DNA from 3 places in the Exiguobacterium sp. s80 genome. Region 1 is predicted to be linked to each of the others. Evidence: predicted binding sites of a transcription regulator. Region 1 holds the regulator's gene; each other region holds the start of a gene.

The links. The regulator LexA, encoded in region 1, represses DNA repair genes until DNA is damaged. The targets are predictions, from matches to a motif close to CGAACATATGTTCG.
Region 2: the regulator LexA is predicted to act here: its motif matches at 2,521-2,534, upstream of addB (helicase-exonuclease AddAB subunit AddB).
Region 3: the regulator LexA is predicted to act here: its motif matches at 2,517-2,530, upstream of uvrB (excinuclease ABC subunit UvrB).

What each region holds. Positions count from the first base shown of each region.
Region 1 is NZ_JACSMP010000001.1:441,048-445,754, forward strand. It holds gene glpK (glycerol kinase GlpK) at 1-702, opposite strand, end outside; gene KNP94_RS02240 (MIP/aquaporin family protein) at 744-1,445, opposite strand; gene KNP94_RS02245 (metal-binding protein) at 1,624-2,097, opposite strand; gene lexA (transcriptional repressor LexA) at 2,128-2,742, opposite strand; gene yneA (cell division suppressor protein YneA) at 2,949-3,236, shown strand; gene KNP94_RS02260 (YneB family resolvase-like protein) at 3,283-3,936, shown strand; gene KNP94_RS02265 (DUF896 domain-containing protein) at 4,050-4,286, shown strand; gene tkt (transketolase) at 4,494-4,707, shown strand, end outside.
Region 2 is NZ_JACSMP010000001.1:64,880-69,586, forward strand. It holds gene KNP94_RS00400 (HAMP domain-containing sensor histidine kinase) at 1-479, shown strand, start outside; gene KNP94_RS00405 (competence protein ComK) at 590-1,063, shown strand; gene KNP94_RS00410 (hypothetical protein) at 1,184-1,594, shown strand; gene KNP94_RS00415 (hypothetical protein) at 1,667-2,005, opposite strand; gene KNP94_RS00420 (truncated hemoglobin) at 2,065-2,445, opposite strand; gene addB (helicase-exonuclease AddAB subunit AddB) at 2,584-4,707, shown strand, end outside.
Region 3 is NZ_JACSMP010000003.1:189,930-194,636, reverse strand. It holds gene KNP94_RS08880 (S41 family peptidase) at 1-1,195, shown strand, start outside; gene KNP94_RS08875 (PDZ domain-containing protein) at 1,215-2,378, shown strand; gene uvrB (excinuclease ABC subunit UvrB) at 2,583-4,550, shown strand; gene uvrA (excinuclease ABC subunit UvrA) at 4,552-4,707, shown strand, end outside.

The DNA.
Region 1 (4,707 bases):
GCCGAAGAAGTGATACGGGACTGTGTTGTCGTAGACTTCACTTGATTGACGGACTTCTGGCAACATCGATTTAGGGACTGTCAGGATTTCAAGTAACTCGTCATCCCATTGTTGTTCGTAAATGTTGTACATGAGTGTCCGTGAGGCATTCGTGTAGTCTGTGATATGTGTTTTTCCACCTGAGAGCTTCCAGACGAGCCACGTATCGATTGTACCGAAGAGCAGTTCCCCGTTCTCTGCTTGCTCACGTGCACCATCGACGTTATCTAGAATCCATTTGACTTTTGTTCCTGAGAAGTAGGCATCGATGAGTAAGCCAGTTTTATCGCGGAATTTTTGATTGAGTCCTTGTTCTTTTAGCTCATCACAAATGTCGGCCGTTTGACGCGATTGCCAGACAAGGGCATGATAAACTGGTTTTCCCGTTTCCTTGTTCCAGACGACTGTCGTTTCACGTTGGTTCGTAATTCCGATGCTCGCGATTTGACTCGGTTTGATGTCAGCCGTTCCGAGTGCATCCGCCATGACTGCTAAAATCGAACCCCAGATTTCATTTGCATCATGCTCGACCCAGCCTGGTTGTGGGAAGTATTGTTTGAATTCACGTTGAGCAGAGTTGACGATTTGACCATCATGATCGAAAATGATGGCGCGTGAGCTTGTCGTTCCTTGGTCGAGTGCTAAAATATACTTGTTTTCCATCTGTGAGTCCCCCTTGAATAGTTAAGATACCTAATGCTCAATCAAAATAGCAGTTGATAGATGAAGACGGCGATTGCGCCTCCGATGATTGGTCCGACAATCGGAATCCATGAGTAACCCCAGTCTGATGATCCCTTACCCGGAATCGGTAAGATCGCGTGGGCGATACGTGGACCAAGGTCACGGGCAGGGTTGATTGCATAACCCGTCGTACCACCGAGCGAAAGACCGATGACGACTACGAGGAGACCGACGATCAATGGATTGAGTCCGTCTGCAAACGTATTCGCTCCAAGCGCCAAGATACCAAAGACGAGAACGAATGTCCCGATGATCTCAGATACTAAGTTTGATCCCGTATGACGGATTGCTGGACCTGTCGCGAAGACACCGAGTTTTGCGGCTTGATCTTCTGTCGCTTCAAAATGTTTCATGTAATGAAGCCAAACGAGTACTGCGCCAAGGAATGCTCCGACAAGTTGAGCAGCGATATAGATAGGTACATCTGCCCACGGTAAGTCAGAATTGAGCGCGAGCGACAAAGTAACCGCTGGGTTCAAGTGGGCACCACTGGATGCCGCGACGTAAACACCGGTCATAACGGCGAGACCCCAAGCGAGCGTGATGACAATCCAGCCACCATTTTCAGACTTGGTTTTCTTCAGAACGACACCGGCGACGACGCCATCCCCGAGTAGGACGAGAATCAATGTTCCCATCATCTCACTAATAAAATTACTCATGCAAAAACCCTCCCTTTGGATTAAAGCGAATAGTGCCTTTCTATTTAAACCTAACCCGAATTGATAACGTTTTCAATACAAATAATTGAAATATAGGAATCGAAATTTTCAATATTTAGGTTTAAAAAAATTAGAATTGGATAATAAAAAGACTTTTTCCATGATTGAATGGAAAAAGTCAGGATCGACGTTTTTTTCGTTTCTTTTTAGGGCGGAACCAACTACTCGTATGATCAAGGATGATATGAATCGTACTTGCGGTCATCACACCGATAATAAAAGCAGGCATGACGTCAATCAATGAGTCGACCGTGCTTGCTTGGATGATTTCACTATAGAAGGCTAAAAAGAGTAGCGGAATCAATAAAGCGGCACTGTAGAGTAGGCGGATGACATCTCCGATGATTAAGCCATGCGACCAGATGGAGCGGTGCGGCATAATTTTAACGTATGGCATCCAAAGGACACGCAAAGGGCCAAAACGATAGTAAGGTTCCGATTTTAAGTCTAAGTCGGGCGAAAGCCATAAGGTCCCGACGGCGATTCCGACAGCGGTCGGGAGCCAATCCGTTTGGTTCGTTGCGACCGAATAAACAACATATCCCGTTAGGGCAACGGAGTTGACCGTATCATGTACATTTCCAGAAGGCATGAAAAAAGACCAGCTTAGCTGGTCCCTCTCTTAGTGAATCGTCCGGTAAACGCCGATGACCTTGCCAAGAATCGACACGTTATCGAAATACATCGGGTCCATCGAGTCATTTTCTGGTTGAAGACGTACCTGTTGATCTTCTAAGAAGAACCGTTTGACTGTCGCTTCACTATCTTCGGTCATCGCAACGACAATCTCCCCGTTTTCTGCTGTGTTTTGTTGACGCACGATAACACGATCGCCATCAAGAATACCTGCATTAATCATCGATTCGCCATCAATCGTCAACATAAAGACGGTTTCATTTCCTACATAATGTGCAGGGAGTGGGAAATGCTCTTCTATGTTTTCAATCGCAGTGATCGGAAGTCCGGCAGTTACCTTGCCGATAACGGGGACATGGACGATCGCTTCGTTGATTTCTTCAGGTTTATCAAGCAATATTTCAATCGCGCGTGGTTTCGTCGGGTCACGGCGAATCAGTCCACGTTTTTCTAGACGATCCAAATGACCGTGTACCGTTGAGCTTGAAGCAAGACCAACAGCTTCACCAATTTCGCGAACTGAAGGTGGATAGCCCTTTAACTTCACTTCAGCGATGATGTAGTCAAGGATTTCTTGTTGACGTTTAGACATTTTCCGCATACGAATTGCCACCTCTTTCCGGATTGGTTTTTTTAGGATTTAGGAATATATGTTTCTAGAATTACTATAACATAGAACAAATGAGCGCACAAACAATTGTTCGATGTTTTTGTATTGACCGAACACTGGTTCTGTGTTTATTATAGATTATGCGAACAATTGTTCCGAGAACATTTATTCTAATAACCTATTTGGAGGGATTCATGATGATTCATTCTATTCGTACTCATGCCTTTTCAATTCTGTTTTATACGCTCAGTTTTGCTTTCATTCTTTTTCTTTTAACACCACGACCGGATGAAAAGGTCCACCGATTACTTACGGCGTCAGTCACGGTAGATGAGAACGTAACAGTCGAACAAGTAGCTGAAGTCTACAATGATGGTTCGATGACGAATCAAGAATACATCGACTGGCTGATCAAGAACAATGAGCTCGAAACAAAACATGTCATTTCGAAAGACAAAATCGTTGTACCAATCGCACAACAATGACAGAATATAAAAGTTGTTGAATGAACGAACAGGGGTGTGAGGTACGATGAAAGTAGTAATCTACTGTCGCGTCTCGACGGAAAAAGAAGCACAAGAGAGCTCACTGGAGCGGCAAAGAGCAGAACTGTCGGGACTCGCTTTAACAAAAGGATTTGAAATCATAGATATCATCGTCGAAAAAGAAAGTGGCTATGATGTAGAGCGAGAAGGGATGTTGACCGTTCTTGATTATGTAACGCGTCATCTGGTGGAAGCGGTGCTCGTGACGGACGATACACGAATCGGACGAGGAAACGCCAAAATCGCGATTTTGCATACGTTCAAAAAACATGATGTCCAGTTGATGACGATGGAGTCAGACGGTGAATACAAACTGGCAGATGCGGAAGCGATGGTCCTCGAAATCGTTTCACTCGTTGAGGAATACCAGCGTAAGCTCCACAATGCAAAAATCGCACGCGGCATGCGACGGGCTGTCGATAATGGTTTTAGACCCGAACAAAATCTCAATCGGCAAGGCGAGAATGCCGGCCGCAGTCGAAAGGAAGTCCCGATTGAAGAAATCGTTCGATTACGTGAACTTGGTTTGACGTTTGCTGACATCGCGACGACCTTACGCGGCATGGGGCATGATATTTCGAAAGCGACGGTCAATCGGCGTTATCTTGAATATAAAGAAGTTGTCCAGTCTTATGAATGAAAGCAGGTGTTGTGTCATCTTGACGCGACAAACTTGCTTTTTTTTTTCGGGTCTTTTACAGTAAGGTTACTATTAAAGTGCTCCACGTTGAGTCAAAGAGAAAGAGGGATATTATGTTATCACAAGAACAACTCGATCGAATTAATGAACTTGCCAATAAATCAAAAGTCGAACCGTTAACGGAAGCTGAGACGGCGGAACAAAAAGAATTAAGAACGGCCTATTTAGAAGCATTTCGTGGTTCGTTCAAAAATCAAATGATGGGCATCAAAATCGTTGATGAAGAAGGAACGGATGTTACGCCTGAAAAATTGAAGCAAGCACAAGAAGAAGAACGCAATAAACAGTAAGCAAGTTTTGTATGAATGAAAGCTGCGTCGCTCAATCCGTGAGCGAGGTAGCTTTTTTAATGGGAAAATCAGTAATGTGTATCATGAAAGTCGCTTGAAAAGGGCAATAGAGAGCGCATTCATTTTAATGTGACATACTATTTAGAAAAGTTGTATCACATTTCTGTGTGTGCTAAAATGATATAGAATTTGTGAAAAAGAGAGAGGATGATTGTTTTGACGAACATGACAACAGTAGAATTACTAGCAGTAAATACGATTCGTACCTTATCAATTGATGCAGTACAAAAAGCGAACTCGGGCCACCCGGGAATGCCGATGGGTGCAGCACCGATGGCATTTACATTATGGGCGGATCATATGAACCACAACCCTAAAAATCCAGAATGGTTTAACCGTGACCGTTTTGTACTTTCAGCAG
Region 2 (4,707 bases), 380 kb from region 1:
AATTAGATCGTTCTACATGGGATACGATTGATTTAGACCGAATGGTTCATTTACTACAAAGTCGTTTTTCAAGTACAAAGCCGCTTTCGTGGACGATTACAGGGGAAGCCGGTCTTGTACTTGGCGAAGGAGAACAATTACGGGTTGCACTTGAAAATGTAATTGATAATGCGATGCGATATGCTGAGACATCGATTGATATTCGTTTATCCGGGACCGAAGAGATAGCTCAAATCGAGATTGAAAACGACGGTCCACCACTCGATTCATCATCACCACTTTTTCATCAATTTTCACGTGGTAAAGAAGGTAAATTTGGTCTAGGTCTTTATATCGTAAAACGTATCGTTGAGCGTCATGACGGGGAAGTTTCAATCGAGAACCAAGCAGTGGGAAATGGAAAAGATAAAGTTTGTGTGATTTTCAAATTCCCACGTCATTTTAAGCCAGAGATGGACCAATCAACGAAAGAACTTTAAAAACGAGATAGCGATATCTCGTTTTTTATATTGGGAAATATCGAACAGTCGAGGGCGTACAGGTGGGTTCTTTGATATAAACAAAGTAATAGAAGAAGGGAGATAGTAGGATGCCACATAACATCACGGAAGAAACGTTAGCTCTTATTCCTCAGTACGGTCAATACGGGGAACCGCAAACACTACTTATTAAAGAACGGTCGGAACTTGTGCTCGAAGGACATCCGATCAAACTGATTGAAGAATCATGTTTGTATTTTGGTTCTTCGATGCGAGGAAGAATTGAAGCAGCACGACATATCTTAGGACCAAACCGAAAAACGCCGGTTTTAATTGATTGGCAAGCACAAACCATCTTCTTTCCGACGACAGCTAAAGAAAAGGCGGAGTGCATCTGGATTAACTTTAAACAAATGAAGACCGTTAAGAAGAGTGGCGGAAAGGTGCAAGTCGAGTTTCAAACAGGACAGCGGATTGATACGGCCGCATCTGCCTATAGTATTGAACGACAGCGGATTAAAACCCTAGAATTAGCTTACGAAATGCAACGACGCTTCCAGGGAACGGGACATGAACACGTTTAACAAGTGCAGAAAAGTGGAACACTCTAACAGGAAACGTTACCAATGAGAGCGAAATGAACTTGAGTAGAAACTGAATGCGCATTGAAGGGGAGGTGAAGCGACCGATCTGGTCGCTACACGATGAATGAATCATATGAATGGTTAAACCGTAGAAAATTACAGCCGGGCTTCGGTGTTAATGGAGGACGCCGTTTTATTAGTTCACGGATCGTCCGTCCAGAAAACACGCCCGGCAAACGAATTAAAGATATTAAGCGAACACGCCAACTCATCGTCGACGAGGCAGGAAATCGACGTTGGGTGACAAAGCGAGTAGTCGTCACAGATGCATCAAAACATATGACGATTAACCGCCGCACATCGATTGCGCAAAAAGAAGTAACAGAATCTCGCTTAGAGCAAGTGAAGCAAAAATTATCTTCGAAGAAAGTATTGATTCCCGTTTTAGCGGCGACAGGGCTTGCCGTTGCCGGAGGGGTACTCGCATATGTACTTCGTCGCAAAAAAAGAAACACTCCCGAGAGTGAATAAACAAGCGTATAAGAAAAAAGCCGCGTCCCTCATTTAATCCAGGGACGCGGCTTTCTCTATACATAACCTATCTTAAAGGAAACGTTTTCGAATCGAAGTTGAGAGTGCTTTCTCTGCAATTTCTTCGAGCTGTTTCAAATTCGTCGCGTCAAAACTATCATTATAGAAGCGACCAACGAATTCGACACGATCATAATCGAGTTCCTTGAAAATCAAATGCTTGTGGTCATCATAAAAGACGACACGGAAGTAATCAGAACCGCGCTCTAATGTGACGAGCCCTTTAATATGTTCGAGTTTCTTTTGCTCGTCAGACTTTTCTTCTTCAACCGGTTCCTCTGCAGTTTTCGCCTCTGCTTGTTCGAGTGCCGATTTCACTAAATCAGGTTTCTTATCTTGTTCTTCAGTCATAATTATCGCCTCCATCTTTCATTTTACATGGAAATGGACAGATGAGAAAGAAAAATCCCTCACGGTTCCTGATGAGCCTCACAAATCCGTAAGACGTTTAATGCACCAATTCGTAAGCGCTCCATCAAACGTTCAGCTACAGCTCGATTGGAAATTGTCTCATAGATGGCCACTTCCATCAACTCCATCCAGCGAAAGGCGTGTTGCTGTTCAATTGGTAAGAGTCGGTGAATCATCGCTAAATTCGTCCGCGAATCATCTAACTCATATTGGCGTGGACCACCTGTTAAGTGTGTCAAAAAAATAACTTGCGCCTGCTCGACACGTTGACGATCATCAGGGAAAATCGGACGAAGTATGGGGTCGGCATAAACAAGTTGATAAAAGCGAGCGACTAGCTGTTCAAGCATCGGTTGTTTTCCGATGTCATCATATAGCATGGTATTCCTCCTGTCTAACTAATTTTAATTGGCTTCAGTGTAGCAAAAATAAGTAGAAAAATATAGCTTCAAAAACGGACGTTTGTTCGTGTTTTATGAGATAATGACGTATACAAAAACGAGCTAAGGGAGGAACTGATGACCATGAATCATATGCACCTCGGTCGTGCCGGAACCGGAAAAACCACAAAATTAATAGAGACTGTAATCAATGAGCTCGAGGAGCGACCACTTGGAGAGCCGATTTATTTTATCGTCCCCGATCAAATGTCATTTGAGATGGAACGTCGAATTGCGACGGATGCCCGCCTATCTGGATTAGTACGGATGGAAGTCATGAGTTTGCGGCGCTTTGCTTTTCATATCATGCGGGATCATGGCAATCAGGCGATTCCGTTTTTAGACGAGACAGGGACACAGTTGTTATTACGTCAAGTCGTCGAAGAAGTTGAAAATGAGTTAAAGATTTTCAAACGGACAAAGAATATGCCCGGGTTTTACAAGGGGCTTGATGAACTGATCGCTACGTTCAAACGTTCGCTCGTCGCTCCAGACATGTTACGTCAAATTAGCGGACTTTCTCCGGAACGCTCGCCGAAACTAAATGATTTAGCTCTGATTTATGAGCGGTTCTCAGAACGCATCGTGGATAAAGCGCTTCATGCAGATGATTACTATACAACGTTACTCGACTTGTTACCGACAGCAGGTCTTGGTAATACACAATTCTTTATTGATGGTTTCTATGAGTTTTCGTTACAGGAACAACAGGTGTTGCTTAAATTGATGGAACTAGCAAAAGAAGTGCATATCAGCTTTACAATCGATGTGAGCGATCCCTATGCGAAACAGACGGAGTTTGGGGTCTCCCAACGTTGTTATATGCAATTGCTCGAACAGATGCAAGACCGACAGCTCGAGCATGAAGAGGTCCATTATGAACGGACGATTAAGTTCAAGTCGGAAGGACTGCAAACATTAGAACAATCATTGATGAGTCCTGCCTATCCTCCTGTCGATCATGAAGTGGACGGGGTCACGGTGACAGCTGCCGTCAATCGCCAAGTTGAAACGGAAGCCGCTGTCCGCCAGGCAATCCAACTCGTGCGCCAGCATGGTTACCGGTTCAATGAAATTGCTTTTATCGTACGACATCTTGAACCGTATGCGGATCATTTAGAACGTGCGTTTCAGCTCTATGATATTCCGTATTTCCTTGATAAGCGGGAAACGATGATTCATCATCCGATTGTTGAATTGATTCAGTCTGCTTTAGAGCTCGTCGTCGCCGGTTACCGTGAAGAAGCAGTCTTTCGTCTGTTGAAAACGGAATTGATGCCACTCCCGGCAGATGATCAACGGCTCGCGCTTGATCGATTAGAGACGTTTGTCTTAGAACGTGGCATTAAAGGCACGATGTGGCAAAAGCCGTGGCAATTGAAACGACGCTTAACGGATGAAGTCAGTCTGACGGCGGAGGAACTCGAAGAAGAGGATGAGTTAAACCGGATGCGTCAATTCGTCGTCGATGCGATTACACCGTTACAAGACCGGTTGAAGAAATCAAAAACAATGAGTGAACATACGCGTTCGCTTTATCAGTTCCTTGAAGAACACCAGTTGACAGATCGGCTGTTCAGTTGGAAACAAGAGGCGCTCGAGCGCAATGAGCTCAGTCATGCCCGGGAACATGATCAAGTATATGAAGCGGTCTTACATTTACTTGAACAACTCGAAGCAGCAGCTCCTGAGACGGAACTGTCGACAGACTTATTCGTACAAATGGTCGAAACCGGACTTGAGAGTTTGCGCTTCTCACTCGTCCCGCCATCGCTCGATCAGGTCATCGCGACGGATTATGTCCGGGGGCGTTTACAACGAGTAAAAGTCGCATTTTTACTCGGCGCGAATGATGGTATGATTCCGTTCGTCGAAGACCAGTCGAAACTATTGTCGGAAGGAGATCATGATTTCCTTCACAATCATGGAGTTCCGGTCGGTAAAGCGTCACTGGATGTCTTTGATGACGAATTATACTACCTGTACCACGGAGTGACGGCACCGAGTGAATCGTTGTATATCAGTTATGCTCTTGTTGATGAGGACGGGAAGGCATTACAACCAGCCTCCATCGTGAAACAAATCAAGTACCAGTTACTGCAAGACCGTCCTGTCAAAACACACTTCGCAGAAGCAGGAGAGCATGCACCAAATGATCAATTCGATTTCGTAACTGATCCCGACCGAGCGGCGGCTGCGACG
Region 3 (4,707 bases), on a different contig from region 1:
GATGACGGAAGTGCTTGACGATCCCTACTCGGTCTACATGGATGAATCGGAAACGGCGTCGTTCAACACGAATCTGTCTTCATCGTTTGAAGGAATTGGCGCGACACTGGAGCAAAAGGGTGAGGCAATTGTCATCGTCGCTCCGATTAAAGGGGCACCCGCTGAAAAAGCAGGAATCAAGCCGGGTGACGTCATTATAGAAATCGATGGCAAGTCGACGAAAGGTCAAAAGACGGATCAAGCTGTCAAAAAGATTCGTGGTGAAAAAGGGACGGAAGTCGTCTTGACGATTCAACGCGGGGGACAAGACCCGATGAAAATCACGATTGAACGCGATACGATTCCGATTGAGACTGTCTATTCCGAAACAGAACAAGTGAACGGAAAAACGATTGGTGTACTCCAAGTAACTCAGTTCTCTGACCCGACTGCAGAAGAGTTCGAAAAGCAACTCGCTGCTCTCGAAGCGAAGAATATCGATGGACTCGTCATTGACGTCCGGGGAAATCCAGGTGGACTGTTGACGGCAGTTTCGAAAATGATTGCGCCATTCATTCCGAAAGATACACCGATTTTCCAGGTCGAAGACAATAAAGGCGACCGGACGCAGGAATTCGGGAAGGCGGACGCGAAGAAACCTTATAACATCGTTGTGTTGGAAGATAGCGGTTCCGCGTCAGCGTCAGAAATTTTAGCCGCCGGTCTGAAAGAAGGCGCCGGTGCAGAAGTCGTCGGTACAAAGTCATTCGGTAAAGGGATCGTCCAAAGTGCGTATGACTTAAAAGATGGTAGTGACCTGAAGCTGACAACGAACAAATGGCTGACGCCAGACGGGAACTGGATTCACAAAAAAGGGGTTAAACCGACCGTTGAAGTCAAACAACCCGCGTATTTCAATGTCACGAAAATATTGACGGATGACAAAGCGCTCAATGTCGGGGACTATGGAAAATCTGTCGAGAATGCACATCTCGTGCTCGAAGCGATCGGTTACGATCCGAAAGGGCAGGATGGGTATTATGGCGACACGATGAAACAAGCAGTCGAACAACTTCAAAAAGATGCCAAGCTCGAAGTCACGGGTAAGATTGACCCGGTGACGGCTTCCGAGATGGAGACACGTCTCTTGAAAAAGTTAGAAGACTCGAAAAATGATGTACAACGCATCAAGGCACTTGAAGTTGCTGCTGAATAAATCACGGAAAGAGGTCTGAATGGGCGTGGAATTATTCGATGGAATCGGTTGGACAGTGATTAGTCTTATCGCTAGTCCAATCCTGTGGTTAGCCATTCTAGTCAGTGTTGTAATCGGTATTCGTCGCGTCAGGCGAGAACGGAACTTGTTCCGCTCGAAATCACGCGATCAACGGACCGACATTTTTGAGACATTACTGCCCGGTCTGCTCGTCGGGATTGTCTTATCTGCAATCAGTTTGAGTTTACAGGTGACCGTCAGCCCGGTCTTCATTGTCGCCTTTACGGCGCTCGCCGCCGTGACATTGGTGATTGGCGTCGTCCGGTTTAACTTGCCGCTTTGGCCGCTCAGCGTTTTGGCACTTATCGGGTGGTTCGTGACGGATGAACGGATGGACGGGATTAAAGAGGTCGACGCGACGACGTTGCTGTTGCTTGCGAGCTTGACGCTGCTGGCAGAATTGGCGCTCGTCGCGTGGCGCGGTCAAAAGCAGTTGTCCCCATCACTCGTCTTATCGAAGCGGGGGCGTTTCATCGGTGGGTTGTCCGCGAACAAACTGTGGTTGATTCCGTTGCTCGTCATTGTTCCAGGCAGTAGTCTCGAGGAATGGTTTCCGCGGTTCGCTTTTCCGGAGTACGTCCCGCTCGTGCTCTTTTTCCCGCTCGGCTTCAGTTTTCTGTTCACAGGAAAATTGCCGGCTGAGTTGATGCGTCCATTGATTCGGGGTCGCGTCATCACATTGTTACTCGCGGTCTTGTTGACACTTGGTGCGTACGTGACGAACCGGGAAGAATGGTTATTCGGTCTACCGCTCCTGCTCGTCTTGCACATCATCTTGCACCAACGGGTCAAACGTTTGAATCGTTCAGCGACACCGATTTTCCTCAATGGAAAACGGGGTGTCGTCATCCTGGGGACGTTCCCTGGATTACCGGCATCAGAAATGGGGCTCGTACCCGGAGAAGCCATCTATAAGGTCAACGGTGATTTTGTTGATTCCGAGACGAGCTTCTATGAAGCGATTCAAAAGCATAAACCGTACTTACGTCTCGAAGTGATGAATCATAATGGAGATGTTCGGTTTGCACAACGGGCTTTTTATGAACAAGATCATCATGAACTCGGCATCATGTTCGTCAGTGAGCCGGGGAATCGCCGGACGAAAATTCGAACGCTTCAATAATGAACATCCTCTATCACGTGAGTGGTAGGGGATGTTGTTGTTTCTTGAGTGAACTTTATCTTTTTCAGAGATAATCCGTACTGGGACTTTTTCTTTTTTGGAAAAACGGGTAACTTCCTAGAAGGAGCACTTCATAATCGAATGTTTGTTCGTAAAGTGATACAATAAAGATAGATTTTTTACGGAATGAGGGGGAAGTTAGCGATGGATTTTGAGTTAGTGTCACCATTTGAACCAGGCGGCGATCAGCCGGCTGCCATTAAACAATTGGTCACCGGCGTCAAGAACGGCGAGCGGCATCAAACGTTGCTCGGAGCGACCGGAACCGGTAAGACGTTCACCGTCTCGAACGTCATCAAAGAGATTAAAAAGCCGACGTTAGTCCTGGCGCATAATAAAACACTGGCCGGGCAACTGTACTCGGAGTTCAAAGAATTTTTCCCGAACAACGCGGTCGAGTACTTCGTCAGCTTTTATGATTACTATCAACCGGAAGCGTATGTCCCGTCGACGGACACGTTCATCGAAAAAGACTCGTCCATCAACGATGAGATTGATAAACTCCGTCACTCGGCGACGTCTGCTTTGTTTGAGCGTGATGACGTCTTGATCGTTGCGTCCGTCTCGTGTATCTACGGTCTCGGTAACCCGGAAGAGTACAATAATCACGTGTTGTCGCTTCGTGTCGGCAACGAGATGGGGCGTAACGAGATGCTCCGTCGTTTGATTGACATTCAATATGAACGAAATGACATCGACTTCCAGCGCGGGCGGTTTCGTGTCCGTGGTGATGTCGTCGAGATTTTCCCGGCGTCACGAGACGAACAATGTGTCCGTGTCGAATTTTTTGGTGACGAAATCGAACGGATTCGCGACATGGATCCGTTGACAGGTGAAATCATCGCCGACCGTGAACATATCTCAATCTTCCCGGCGTCCCACTTCGTGACGGGGGACACACGTCTTCAAAAAGCAATCGCGAACATCGAAGTCGAACTTGAGACGCAACTCGCGAAGATGCGTGAAGACGGGATGTTACTCGAGGCACAACGTCTTGAGCAGCGGACGAACTACGATCTCGAGATGATGCGTGAAATGGGTTACTGCTCAGGAATCGAAAACTATTCCCGTCATTTAAACCTGATGCCGGAAGGATCAACGCCGTATACGCTCATCGATTACTTCCCGAAAGACTTCTTGCTCGTCGCCGATGAGTCGCACGTCACGTTACCGCAAATCCGCGGGATGTATAACGGCGACCAGGCGCGGAAACAAGTCCTCGTCGAGCATGGTTTCCGTTTGCCGTCAGCGAAAGATAACCGGCCGCTTCGTTTTGAAGAGTTTGAAGAGAAGGTCAGTCAAGCAATTTATATTTCAGCGACGCCGGGACCTTATGAGCTCGAGCACTCAAAAGAGATGGTCGAACAAATCATTCGTCCGACAGGACTCGTCGATCCGACGATCGAGATTCATCCGATCACGGGGCAAATCGATTACTTGATGGACAACATCCGGGACCGCGTCGCGAAAAATGAACGGGTTCTCGTGACGACATTGACGAAAAAAATGTCGGAAGACTTGACCGATTATTTAAAAGAGCACGGTGTCAAGGTCAACTACATGCACTCGGAAATCAAGACACTCGAACGGATTGAAATCATTCGCGATCTGCGGCTTGGTAAGTATGACGTCCTCGTCGGGATCAATCTGCTTCGTGAAGGACTCGATATTCCGGAAGTGTCGCTCGTGACGATTCTCGATGCGGATAAAGAAGGTTTCTTACGGTCCGAGCGATCATTGATTCAGACGATCGGACGGGCGGCCCGGAACTCGGAAGGGCACGTCGTCCTGTTTGCAGACAAGATTACGGATTCGATGCAACGGGCAATGGATGAGACGGAACGTCGGCGCAACATTCAGCTCGCGTTCAATAAAGAACACGGCATTACGCCGAAAACGATTCAAAAAGACGTTCGCGGTGTCATCAGTACGACGATTGAAAGTGATGATACGGTCGAAAAACTGGAGAAATTCAATAAACTGAAAAAACCGGAGCGCGAAACGCTACTCGAACAGTTGGATCAAGAGATGCGACAAGCAGCGAAAGACATGCAATTCGAGCGCGCAGCAGAGCTTCGAGATCTTATATTAGAATTGAAAGCAGGTGCCTAAGTTGGGAGACAAGAAAAACAAGATTATCATCAAAGGCGCTCGCGTCAATAACCTTCAAAACATCGATGTTGAAATCCCGCGCGATCAGCTCGTCGTCTTGACGGGCTTATCGGGATCCGGGAAGTCATCACTCGCGTTCGATACGATTTATGCGGAA